Regions from separate parts of the Isoptericola sp. NPDC057391 genome, predicted to be linked through region 1. Evidence: riboswitches for the same ligand, from Rfam matches in the RefSeq annotation. Region 1 holds a riboswitch; each other region holds the start of a gene.
The links. Region 1 has a riboswitch for thiamine pyrophosphate ahead of ACFUVW_RS02560 (ECF transporter S component). Riboswitches for the same ligand answer to the same signal wherever they lie in the genome.
Positions count from the first base shown of each region.

Region 1 (4,202 bases):
GCCAACCGGTGTGGTACCTGGTGCCGGACGGCGTGGTCCAGTACATCGCCAAGCACGGTCTGTATCGAGGTCTCGATGAGTGACAACAACCCGTCCCGCCCGCTGACCCGCCGCGAGATCCGCGAGCGGGAGCAGGCGGCCGCCGCCGCGCAGGCGAGCGCCGGCCCGCCGGCGCCGTCGGGGCCGGAGCACGGCGCGCCCGCCGCGAGGTCGCCGTTCGCCCCGCCCCCCGCGCAGGCGCCCGCGCCGCGGTTCCCCGCACCGGCGACCAGCGCGCCGTCGCGCCGCTCGCTCCGCGAGCAGAGCCCGGCGCCCGCCCCGGCCCCCGCGCCGATGGTGCGGCCGCCGTCCACCTCCGCCGGCGTGCGCGGGCTGGACGAGACGGGCCGGCTGGCCCCGATCCAGCGGCCCACCGGCGAGATGTCCCGCGCCGTCGCCCCGACGCCCTCGGTGCGTCCCGCGGCGCCGTCCGGCGCCCCGGCCGCGCCGCCCGCGCGCCCCTCGACCCGCCGCGACCAGGGCGCCGCCCCGACGGGCGCCGCGACCGGGCTCGGGCTGCCGCCGCTGGCGGCGCCGGCGAGCGCCCCGTCCACGGCGGCCCCGGCGGCCAGCCCGCCGGCCACGGTCGCGCCGCGCCCCGACGGCCCCGCCCGCCGTTCCCCGTTCGGGACGACCGGCACCTCCTCGCCGTTCGGCACCACGTCCGCGTCGGCGTCGGCGCCGCCCGCGCAGGCGGGCCCCGCACCGGCCCCGAGCGCGACGCCGCCGGCCGCCTCCACGTCGGTGGCGCCCCCGCTGCCCTGGGCGAGCCCGACCACCGAGCGGCCCGCGTCCGTGCCGCCGTCCCGCCCCGCGGCGGGGCCCGCGCAGCCGTCGGCCGCGCCGGAGCGCCCCGCCGCGTCGCCGTTCGACGCGCTGGTCGCGTCGGAGCAGCCCGTCCGCGCGCGCTCGGCCGCGCCGCCGGAGGACGAGGACGACGACGAGGACTGGGACGAGCCCGAGGCGTCGTACACCTGGCTGCACTACATCGTCCTCGTGGTCGTCGCGTTCGTGCTGGGGCTCCTGGTCTGGAAGCTGCTGCTCCAGGCGCCCGACGACAGCGACTTCCAGACCGACGCCGCCGCGCCCGCGGCCGCCGTCTCCCTCACGTACGAGCACCCCGGAGCCGCTGCATGACCGCTAGCCCCCGCGCCGTCGAGCTGGCGGTCGTCGCCGCCCGGGCCGCGTCGGACCGCAAGGCGCAGGAGATCATCGCGCTGGACGTGAGCGACCAGCTGGTGCTCACGGACGTGTTCCTCATCGCGTCCGGCACGAACGAGCGGCAGGTCTCGGCCATTGTGGACGCCGTCGAGGAGGCGATGTTCCTCGCGGGGTCCAAGCCGATCCGCCGCGAGGGCAAGGCGCAGGCGCGGTGGGTGCTGCTGGACTTCGGCGAGGTCGTCGTGCACGTGCAGCACGCCGAGGACCGGGTGTACTACGCGCTCGAGCGCCTGTGGAAGGACTGCCCGGCCGTCGAGCTGCCGGAGGACGCGCGCGGCGGGGACGGCGCGGCGGCCGCCGCCGAGTACGGCGACGGCGAGGGCGACGGCGCGATCCGTCTCGCGGGCGACGAGTGACGGCCGGCACCGTCGTCCTGCTGCGGCACGCCCGCACCGCCTACAACGCGTCGCTGCGGCTGCAGGGGCAGATCGACATCCCGCTCGACGAGGTCGGGCGCTGGCAGGCGACGGAGGGCGGTTCCGCCCTCGCGTCGTCGCACCGGGCGACGCGCATCGTGTCGTCCGACCTGGGCCGCGCCGTCGAGACGGCGGCCGCGTACGCGGAGGCGCTCGGCGGGGCGCCCGTCGTCACGGACGAGCGACTGCGCGAGCGCGGTTTCGGCGCCTGGGAGGGCCTCACCGGCGCGGAGCTGCAGGAGCGATGGCCCGAGGAGTATGCGGCCTGGCGCCTGGGCGCCGAGCCCGTGGGCGCGGGGGCCGAGACGAAGGCGGCGGTCGCGCAGCGCATGGCCGAGGCCGTGGCCGGGCACGCCGCGGACCTGGACGACGACGCGACGCTCGTCGTGGTCTCGCACGGCGCCGCCATCTCGCTGGCGGTCACGGCGCTGCTCGGGCTCGACCCGACCACCTGGCGCGGGCTCGCGGGCATGCACAACGTGCACTGGTCGCACCTGCACCGTGCGGGCGAGGGGGCCGTGCCGGCCTGGCGCCTCGTGGCGCACAACGTGGGCGCGGGCTACCCGCTGGACCGCTGGCAGGCGGGGCCGGACTGGAATTTGGAACCTGGCCCGAAGTCTGCCTAAGATATCGACGTTCCCGAGGGGCGCAAGCCCGGAGGAACACACCGAATCAGACGAATCGCCCGGTCGCCGCCGGCCGCGAGAGTCGGTTCTCGGGGCTGTGGCGCAGCTGGTAGCGCACCTGCATGGCATGCAGGGGGTCAGGGGTTCGAGTCCCCTCAGCTCCACCCCGTCGAGAAGGCCCGGAACCTCATGGTTCCGGGCCTTCTTGCGTGACCAGGGGTTTCACGGTGCGGGACGCCCTTGCGCCGGCGCCGTGGTCGCCTAAGGTCGGACCTGCGGTCGCGTCGTCGGCCGTCACATCTGAAGACACCCATGACAGGGGAGCGCCGTCGAAGGGGCGCTGAGAGTGCGGGCACAGCCGCAGACCCTTGGAACCTGCTCCGGTTAGCACCGGCGAAGGGAGTTACCTGGAATGTCCGCGCCCGAAACCGCTTCGCGCCCCGTGCGCAGCACCCTCCGCGCGTCCCTGCGGTACCGCACCGTCGACCTCGTCACGGTGGCCATGCTCGGCGTGGCCGTCGGCGTCGTCTTCTGGGGCTGGACCCAGCTCTACCACCTGCTCTCCGCCGGGCTGGCGGTCGCGTTCCCGCCGGCCACCGGGCTGCTCGGCGGCGGCTGGCTGCTCGGCGGCGTGCTGGGCGGGCTGATCGTCCGCCGCCCCGGCGCGGCGCTGCTCACCGAGGTCGTCGCCGCCAGCGTCGAGGCCCTGCTCGGTGCCGGCTGGGGCTTCTCGGCGATCGTCTCCGGCGTCGTCCAGGGCGTCGGCGCCGAGCTCGTGCTCGCCCTGTTCCTCTACCGCCGCTTCGGCACCGCAGTCGCGGCCATGGCGGGCGCGGCGGCGGGCGCGTGCGGCGCCGTCTACGAGTGGTTCGCGTACTACCCGGACTGGGAGTGGAGCTTCCGGCTGGCGTACCTCGGCCTGTTCGCGCTGTCCGGCGCGCTGCTCGCCGGCCTCGGGGGAGCGGCGCTCGTGCGCGCCCTCGCCCGGGCCGGCGTGCTCGACGCGTTCGGGCCGGGGCGCGACCTCGCCGACCGTGCCGTCGACCGCTCCCCGGCCTGACGGCGTGGCGCGCGACGACGTCCGGGCGCGCGTGCGGGGGCTGCGCTGGCGGCCCACCGGGCGCGCGGCCCCGACGATCGAGGGCCTCGACCTCACCGTCGGCGTGGGGGAGCGCGTCGGGCTGGTCGGCCCCAGCGGGACGGGCAAGTCGACCGTGCTGCACGCCCTGGCCGGAGTGCTGGGTGACCCGCTGCCCGGCGAGCTGTCCGGCACCGTGCACGTGGACGGCGGGGTGGGCCTCGTCCCGCAGGACCCGGGATCCGCGGTCGTCGCGGCACGGATCGGACGGGACGTCGCCTTCGGCCCCGAGAACGCCGGCCTACCGCGGGCGGAGATCCGGCGCCGCGCCGGTGAGGCCCTGGACCGGGTCGGGCTGCGGTACCCGCCCGAGCGGCCGACGTCGGCCCTCTCGGGCGGGGAGCTGCAGCGGCTCGCGCTCGCGGGGGCGCTGGCGTGCGCACCCGGCCTGCTGCTCCTGGACGAGCCGACCGCGATGCTCGACCCCGCCGCCGCGGACGAGGTGCGCGCCGCCGTCGTCGGGGCCCTGGAGGGCACGGACACGTCCCTCGTCGTGGTCGACCACCACGTCGGGCCGTGGCTCGAGCGCCTCGACCGCGTCGTGGTGCTCGGGCCCGGCGGCCGGGTGACGCATGACGTCGCACCCGCCGCGCTGCGGGACGGCCCGACCGGCCTGCGGGACGAGCTGACCCGCGCGGGGGTCTGGCTGCCGGGCGTGCCGGCGCCCGCGCCGCTGGAGGTGCCCGGGGCCCTGGTGGCGCCGGACGGAACCGGGCCGGAGGTCGCGGCCGACGGGCTCGTCGTCGACCTCGTCACCCGCGG
Region 1 covers NZ_JBHVBO010000009.1:6,438-10,639, forward strand. Annotated here, with positions in the region: gene nadD (nicotinate-nucleotide adenylyltransferase) at 1-83, shown strand, start outside; gene ACFUVW_RS02540 (hypothetical protein) at 76-1,176, shown strand; gene rsfS (ribosome silencing factor) at 1,173-1,616, shown strand; gene ACFUVW_RS02550 (histidine phosphatase family protein) at 1,613-2,302, shown strand; tRNA gene ACFUVW_RS02555 (tRNA-Ala) at 2,394-2,466, shown strand; TPP riboswitch at 2,610-2,721, shown strand; gene ACFUVW_RS02560 (ECF transporter S component) at 2,745-3,362, shown strand; gene ACFUVW_RS02565 (ABC transporter ATP-binding protein) at 3,367-4,202, shown strand, end outside.

Region 2 (4,202 bases), on a different contig from region 1:
GCACGGCCGCGCCGGCGAGCACGACGACGCCGCCCGCGATGCCGAGCACCACGACCAGCTCCGAGGCGCCGGCGTCCCCGGCGGACGCACCGTCTGACGCACCCTCCGCCGCGCCGTCCGCCGCAGCGCCGGACGCGCCGTCCGACCCGTCGTCCTCGGCGGTCCCGGCCGGGGCGCACGGTGTCGCGTCCGCCGCGGGGGCGGCGGCCTCGGCCCCGGCGGGCGGGTCGTAGGTGAAGGAGAACCCGCCGCTGGTCGGGTGCCCGTCGGCCGACACGATCCGCCAGTCGACCGTGTACTCGCCGGCCTCGCCGAGCGCGACGGGCACCGACACGGTGCGGTCCTGCGTCGTCGGGCACCCGGTCGCGTAGTCGGTGCCGTCGGCGTCCGTCACGGTGACGACCGTGCTGGAGCCCTCGGCGGACAGGTCGAGCACCACGTCGTCGAACGTCACGTCGACGGACTCCGGAGGCTCGGTCACGGTCGACCCCGAGGCCGGCGACGTGCCGACGACGACGTTGTGGGCGCTCGCGGGCGCCGCCGCCCCGACGACCCCGGCCGTGCCGAGGCCGAGGGCGAGGGCGAGCGACCCGGTCGCGGCGAGGGCGCGTCGCGCGGCGCGGCCGCCCCGGGCGCTCACCGGCGCCCCGTGTCGTCGGAGGTGGCGCCGGAGGAGCCCGCCGGGGCCGCGGCGCGCGTGCGGGCGAGGGCGACCACGCCGGTGACGGCGCCCACCAGGCCGAGGCCCAGCCCGGCCGCGCCCAGCGCGAGCGGGAGCGTGCCGGGGTCGTCGCCGGACGTCGTCGCGTCCGTCGCCGCGCCGGCGGACCCGTCGGCGGCCTCGCCGGCCGCGGACGCCGTGCCGTGGTCGTCGTCCGCGTCGGCCGGCACGACCTGCAGGACGGGCGCCGGGAGCTCGGGCTCCGCGTCGCCGGACGCCACCTGGTCCCAGGCGACGACCTCGCCGTCGGAGTACGTCTGGGTGGCGGGCAGCGCGAGCGCCTCGACGCCGTCCGGGACGGCGCCGGCCGACACCGTGAACCGGAGGAACTCGCCCGGCGCGATGCCGGCGTCGGCGTCGTCGGCGGTCCACTCGATGCTCGCGGGCGCCTCGGTGACGGTGGTGCCGTGCACCTCGACCGGCTCGGGCAGCGGCGCCTGGGTGACCTTCGCGGTCCAGCCCGGGACGGGCTCGACGGACACGCTGGTGAACGGGGTGTCGGTGGGGAGGTCGACCTTCACCGCGGTGGTCGAGGCCTCGGCGGACTCGTTGGGGACCTTGAAGGTGAGGGTGGCGTACGACCCGGCCTCGGCGGCGTCGGGAGTCACGGTGACGTGCGCGGAGGCGGCGGCCGCGCCGAGCACGAGGGCCGGCAGGGCGAGGGCGGCGGCGCCGGCGAGGCGCCTCGGGGTGCGCGCAGGGGTGCGGGCAGGAATGGTCCTGGACATGGGTCTACTGCTCCTGGCTGTCAGGGGTGGTCGGTGGTCGTCGGACGACGAGGGACCCGCCCTTGTCCGACGGCGGACCAGGGCAGGTTCAGGCGGCGCGCGCGAGGGCGCCCGGGAGCAGCGGGGGTCCTCGTGGCGGGGTGCGCCGCAGGGCGCGGGTCCGGCGGGGGCGCCAGGTGCGCCCGCCGACGACGGCGGTCTCGCGGACGACGGGCGGAGCGGCGGGGCCCCGCACGAGCACCGCGACGTGGCGCAGGTGCTCCGCGACGTTGACGGCCGCCCGGTCGCCGGCGGCGAGCAGCAGCGCGGTGAGCAGCACCGCGGCCGCGTGCGCGGCGAGCATCCAGGACGTCGTCCCGGCGTCGTCCCCGTGGTGCAGGTGCAGCCCGCCGCCCGTCGCGGGCGCGAGGGAGCCCGGGCCCAGCGCGTGCAGGGCGTGCCCGTCGGCCGCGGCGCCGACCGTCGAGAGCGGCGTCGAGGGCGGCGTCGAGGCAGCGGCCCCCGCGCCCGCCGCGCCGAGCACGGACAGGGCCGTGTGCTGCACGAGCTGCAGCGCGACCATCGCGGGAAGCAGGCGGGGGAGCGTCAGACGGCGCCGGGCGGTCCACACCGCGAGGGGTGCCGTGAGCGCCACGACGACGAGCCAGGCGAGGGATGCCCCGGGGAGCGAGCCGCCGGCCAGCAGGTGGGCGGCGGCCGCGATGCTGAGCGTCGTGCCGGCGACGAGGAGCTCGCGCACACGACGGACGACCACGGGCACCCCCGCACCCTACCGCGCCGCGCGGGGGCTGCGGGGAGGCGGCGGAAGAGTCGGGTCCCCGCCTGGCAGGTGTCTCGCAGCGGGGCGAGGCGGGGCCCGACACGCGAGCCGGACGTCGGCCGACGCCCGCGCGGACCTGGGCTACGGTGGGCGGCACGACACGGGGTGCGTCCCGACCGGCCGTCGCCGCGACATCGTCGCGGCCGGCCTTCGGGCGCTGAGATCACACCCGTCGAACCTGATCTAGCTCGTACTAGCGAAGGGATGTCGACATGAGTGCGCGCGCACCTGAAGACAGCTCCGCCGGCCCCGCCGGCACCACCGTCCCTGCTCCCGCCGCGGCGCGCACGGAGCCACCGACCGCGACGCGGGGCACCCGCCCTCGCGTGCTGGCGGTCGCCGGGTCCGACCCGTCGGGGGGTGCCGGGATCCAGGCGGACCTCAAGTCGATCGCGGCCGCGGGCGGGTACGGGATGGCGGCCGTCACCGCCCTGACCGTGCAGAACACGCGGGGGGTGCGCGACGTGCACGTGCCGCCCGCCGCGGTCCTCGCCGCGCAGCTCGAGGCGGTCACCGACGACGTCGCGGTCGACGCCGTGAAGATCGGGATGCTCGCGTCCGCCCCGGTGGCCCGCGCCGTGGCCGCCTGGCTCGACGGCCTGCCGCGCGACCGTCCCGCCGAGTCCCGGCCCGCGACGGCGGCGCGCCCCGCCGTCGTGCTGGACCCGGTGATGGTGGCGACCAGCGGGGACCGGCTGCTCGACCCCGACGCCGAGCGGGCCGTGCGGGACCTCCTCGGGAGGGTGGACGTCGTGACGCCGAACCTGCCCGAGCTCGCGGTCCTCGCGCAGGAGCCCCTCGCCGCGGACTGGCCCGCGGCCCTCGAGCAGGCGCGGCGGCTGGCCGCCCGGCACGGGGTCCTGGTGGTGGCCAAGGGCGGGCACCTGGAGGCCGGGCGCGCGGCCGCCGAGGGTACCGAGAGCGACTGGGGCCCGGGTGCCCCGGACGCGCTCGTCGGCCCCGACGGCGTCCTGGTGGAGCTCCCCGGGCCGCGGCTGCGCAGCCGGTCCACCCACGGCACCGGCTGCTCGCTGTCCAGCGGGTTGGCCACGCGGTTCGCGCGCACGGGCGACTGGGCGCAGGCGCTGCGCAGCACGAAGGCGTGGCTGACCGCGGCGATCCGGGCGGGGGAGGCGCTGCGCGTCGGCGGCGGGAACGGCCCCGTCGACCACCTGGTGGGGCTGCGTGCGGGCGGCGCCGAGCCGCTCGTGCCGTCCCCGGCGAGCACTCCGGGCGCGCCCGGGGAGGTCGCCGGGGAGGACGTCGTCGCCCGGTGGTGGGCCGAGGCCGCGGGCGTGCGCGCCGCGATCGACGACCTGGCGTTCGTGCGGTCGCTGGGCGACGGGACGCTCGACGCCGACCACTTCCGCACCTACCTGGAGCAGGACGCGCTCTACCTGCGCGACTACGCGCGCTGCCTCGCACGGGCGAGCGAGCTCGCGCCCACGCGGGCCGAGCAGGCGTTCTGGGCCGGCGGCGCGCACGGCGCCCTGGTGACGGAGCTCGACCTGCACACGCGCTGGCTGGGAGGGGAGCCGCAGGACGTGCCCGCCAGCGCGACGACGGCCGCGTACCTCGACCACCTGCGCGCGGCCGGCGACGACTACGCGACGCTCGTGGCCGCCGTCCTGCCGTGCTACTGGATCTACCAGGACGTGGGGGAGCGGCTGGCCGCCCGCAACCACCCTGGTCACCCGTACGCGGCCTGGCTGGGCACCTACGCGGACGACGCGTTCGCGGACGCGACGCGGGAGGCGGTCGCCATCCTGCGGCGCGTCGCCGCGGCCGCCGACGGGGCCACCCGGGACCGGATGGCGACGGCGTTCCACGCGGCGTGCGAGCACGAGCTGGCGTTCTTCGACCAGACCGGCGTGCCGACCGTCGAGCGCGTCGCGGTCGCCTGACCGGCCCGGTGCGGCCCGCCCCGGGGCCC
Region 2 covers NZ_JBHVBO010000113.1:9,870-14,071, reverse strand. Annotated here, with positions in the region: gene ACFUVW_RS14145 (copper resistance protein CopC) at 1-640, opposite strand, end outside; gene ACFUVW_RS14140 (YcnI family protein) at 637-1,449, opposite strand; gene ACFUVW_RS14135 (hypothetical protein) at 1,538-2,209, opposite strand; TPP riboswitch at 2,361-2,491, shown strand; gene ACFUVW_RS14130 (bifunctional hydroxymethylpyrimidine kinase/phosphomethylpyrimidine kinase) at 2,482-4,173, shown strand.
Region 2: another riboswitch for thiamine pyrophosphate. It lies ahead of ACFUVW_RS14130 (bifunctional hydroxymethylpyrimidine kinase/phosphomethylpyrimidine kinase); the one in region 1 lies ahead of ACFUVW_RS02560 (ECF transporter S component).

Region 3 (4,202 bases), on a different contig from region 1:
GCCCCGCAGGCGCTCGGCCACCATCATGACGGTCGCGGTGAGCACGGCCAGCACCACGGACGCCGCGAGCGCCATCCCGTAGTTCTCGGCCCCCGGCCGCCCGATCAGCCGGTAGATGACCACCGGCAGCGTGGCCGTGTCGGGGCGGGCGAGGAACGACGTCGCGCCGAACTCGCCGAGCGAGACGGCGAACGCGAACCCGATCGCGAGCCCCAGCGACCGCGCGCCCAGCGGGCCGTCCACGGTCCGCAGCACCCGCCCGGGCGCCGCCCCCAGCGTGGCGGCCGCCTCGCGCAGCCGCGGGTCGATCGCACGTAGCACGGGCAGCATGGTGCGCACCACGAGCGGGATCGCCACGACCGCCTGGGCGATCGGCACCAGCGCCCCGGAGGTCCGCAGGTCGACGTCGAGCCCGAGCGGCTTGTCCAGCGTGATGAGGAAGCCGAAGCCCACCGTCACGGCGGACACGCCCAGCGGCAGCATGAACGCGGCGTCGAGCACGCCGACGGCGCGCCGCAGCCCCGCCCGCCGCGGGCGCCGCGACACGACGAGCGCCACGAGACCGCCCACGACGACGGCGATCAGCGCGGCCCACGCCGCGGTGCGCAGCGAGTTGCCCAGCGCCTCCCACACGGTGACCGTCAGGGCGTTGCGCCCGCCGGTGGTGCCGAGGGCCACGTAGTTGTCGAGGCCCCAGGACCCGTCGGGGGCGCGCAGCGACCGGGTGACGAGCCCGGCCATGGGCAGCACGAGCAGCCCGGCGACCACGACGAGGGTGACGAGCGCGGGAGCGAGGTCCGTGCCGTCGGCGCCCGCGCGCAGCCGAAGCCGGTGCGCGGACACGCTGTCGCTCGTGAGCTGCAGCGCCCGCTCCCGCTTCGCCCGCGCGCGCGAGCTGACCAGCAGCGCGCCGGCGACGACGACGAGCTGCAGCACCGACAGCACGGCCGCCGACCGCAGGTCGAGGAACTGGGTGGTGCGCGTCCAGATCTCCGTCTCGATCGTGCCGTAGCGCAGGCCGCCGAGGACCAGGACGACGCCGAACGCCGTCGCACAGAAGAGGAACACCACCGCGGCGGCCGACGCGATCGCCGGACCGAGCGCCGGCAGCGTCACCGTGCGGAACGCCCGCCAGGGCGTCGCGCCGAGCGCACGGGCGGCCTGCTCGGCACGCGGGTCGAGCCGCTCCCACATGCCGCCGACGGTGCGCACCACCACCGCGTAGTTGAAGAACACCAGCGCCAGCACGATGCCGGCGAAGCTCTCCTCCAGGTGCGCCCACCCGAGTGGGCCGCCGGGCGCGAAGAGCGCGCGGAACGCGACACCGACGACGACGCTCGGCAGCACGAACGGCACCGTCACGAGGCCGCGCACCAGCGTGCGACCGCGGAACCAGCACCGGTACAGCACGTACGCGCCGGGCAGCCCCAGCAGCACCGAAAGCAGTGTGCCGGCGAGCGCCTGGGCCAGCGTCTGCCCGACGATCCGCCACGTGCGGTCCTGGGACAGCACCTCCGCGAAGCCGGACAGGTCGAGCGCGCGCCCCGCCGCGGTCTCGGTGAAGAACCCCTGCAGGACGAGCGACACCACCGGCCACGCGAAGAAGACCGCGAGGAAGCCCAGCGGGAGCACGACGGCGGCGCCCCAGCCGAGCCAGGCCCCCCAGCGGCCTGCGTGGACCCCGCGCGTCAGCCGACGACGATCGTCGTCCACTGCTCGATCCACTCGTCGCGGTGCGCGGCGACGTCCGCGGGCGCCACCTCGAACGGCTCGTCGGCCAGGGGCGCGAACTGCTGCCAGTCGGCGGGCAGCTCCACGTCCGGGTCGGCCGGGTACATGTACATCTGGCCGGGCACGTCGGCCTGGAACTCGGCGCTCGTCAGGAAGTCGACGAGCTTCTTGGCGCCCTCGGGGTTCTCGGCGCCGGCCAGCACGCCCGCGTACTCGACCTGGCGGAAGCAGGTCTCGAGCATCGCGCTCGTGGTCGAGGACTTCCCGTCCTCGGTCACCGTGAACGCGGGCGACGTCGCATAGGACAGCGCGATCGGCCGCTGACCGCCCTCGCCGGCGCCGGAGAAGTCGACGTAGTACGCGTCCTCCCAGCTCTCCGCCACCTTGACGCCGTTGTCGCGGAGGTCGGCCCAGTAGGCCTCCCAGCCGTCGGTGCCGAAGGCCCCGATCGTCGCGAGCAGGAACGCGAGGCCGGGCGACGACGTCGCGGGGTTGGTGACGACGGTGAGGTCCCGGTACGCCGGCTTCGCGAGATCCTCCAGCGTGGTCGGGGGCGTGACGCCGTGCTCGGCGAACCAGCCGTCGTCGAGGTTCATGCAGACGTCGCCCACGTCGACCGGCGTCAGCGTGCCGGCCAGGTCGTCGGGGGCGTAGGCCGCGACCTGCGGGTCGAGGTCGGCCGGCTGGTACTCCTCGAACACCCCGGCGTCCACGGCCCGCGACGCGTAGGTGTTGTCCACGCCGAAGACGACGTCGCCCAGCGGCGCGTCCTTGGTGAGCACGAGCTGGTTCACCAGCGTGCCCGCGTCGCCCGGGGCCACCTGCTCGACGGTGAGGCCGGACTCCTTCTCGAACGCGGCCAGGACCTCCTCGGAGACGGCGAACGAGTCGTGGGTGACGAGCGTGACCGTGCTCGACGCCGCGCCGCTCGCGCCGCTCGCGTCGCCCGACGGCGTCCCGCCGCCGCACGCCGCCAGCAGCGGCAGCAGCGCGACGACGCCCGTGGTCGCTGCCGTGGTCCTCAGCTTCATGCTGTCCTCCTCAAGGTGCGAGAAGGGGGTCCTGCGGGCGCCCGGCACCGTCGTGGTGCTGACGTCCGCAGGGAACGAGATTCCCGACTTCCTCCACCGGTGCTAACCGGATCAGGTTCGAGGGTCTGCGGCGGTCCGCACTCTCAGCGCCGCTGGGCGCTCCCCTGTCGTATCACCACGAGCCTACCCGTCGACGCCGCGCTACCGTGGTCCCGTCCTCGGCCTCGGGGTGTGACGTGCCTGACGTGCCGTGACGCCGCCCGGCGGTCGCGGACGCACGCGAGACGACGCGCGGTCATGCCGAGGCCGCGCCGAGACCTATCGAGGGAGAGCACGTGACGGACACCGAGCAGCCGCTGGGCGTGAAGGTCGGCACGGTGGTGCTGACGATCGCCGCCGGGTGGGTCGCGCAGAAGCTGATCGGGGTGGTCTGGGAGAAGGCGACGGGCAGCGTGGCGCCCACCAACGTGGACGACGACGAGCTCTCCATCATCCAGGCCGTCACCTTCGCGGCGGTATCGGGCGGCGTCGCGGTGCTCGCGAAGCGCCTCGCCCGCCAGGGCGCCGTGCGCGCGGCCGCCCGCTTCGTCCCCGGCCGCTGACCGCCCGCGGTCGACGCTCGCCGCCGCGTCCCGTCGAGCCCTGTCAGTGGCTCGCGCGGGGGCGCCGGCGGGCGAGCTGTGCGTCGTGGCCGTGCGGCCGGTCCACCGGTCGCACGGCGGCGAGCGCCTGGCTCAGGCGGTCCGCCGCGTCCTTCGCGGGCGGCGCCGACCGGACCACCTCCGCCGCCGTGAGCGCGGCGTCGCGGTCCCCGACGGGTCGCGCGAGCTCCTTCATCACCTGCTCCCCCGCCGACTGGGCGGAGACGCCCACCTGGGCGCCCACGTCGGCGAGCACCTCGGTGGCCACCGACTCGTCCACGCCGCAGACAGCCATGATGGCGCCCTTGGCCTGCTCGGCGGCCGCGGCGGCGACGAACGCGCGGGAGACCGCGCGATGCGCCTCGCGCTCCAGCGCGTCGCGCACGACCGGGCTCGCGTCGATGACGTAGCCGACGATCTGCGACGAGGCGCCGTCGTTCCCGTGCCGCCCCTGCCCGGTGACGACGACCGTGTGCGTGCGCCCGTGGTCGTCCACGACGCGGTGGGCCCCCGAGAACGGCCGCCCGGCGCCCAGCGCGACCACCGCCGTCCGCGAGAGCCGCTCGCGGTCGTCCGGGTGCAGGTGGGCGCGCAGCACCTCCGGTCCCGGCACGACGGCGCCGGGCTCGCGCCCGAAGATCCGGAAGACCTCGTCCGACCACCACCACTCCCCCGTGGCGACGTCGACCCGGTACCGGCCGACGAGCAGCTGGCTCCCGGCGCCCAGAAGCTCCGCGAGGGCGACGAGCTCGCGACGCGGTGGGTCGTTGGGCGTGCTGGACATCGAGGCTCACCCCCA
Region 3 covers NZ_JBHVBO010000068.1:3,064-7,265, reverse strand. Annotated here, with positions in the region: gene ACFUVW_RS10710 (ABC transporter permease) at 1-1,713, opposite strand, end outside; gene ACFUVW_RS10705 (thiamine ABC transporter substrate binding subunit) at 1,689-2,762, opposite strand; TPP riboswitch at 2,834-2,938, opposite strand; gene ACFUVW_RS10700 (DUF4235 domain-containing protein) at 3,098-3,364, shown strand; gene ACFUVW_RS10695 (PAS domain-containing protein) at 3,408-4,187, opposite strand.
Region 3: another riboswitch for thiamine pyrophosphate. It lies ahead of ACFUVW_RS10705 (thiamine ABC transporter substrate binding subunit); the one in region 1 lies ahead of ACFUVW_RS02560 (ECF transporter S component).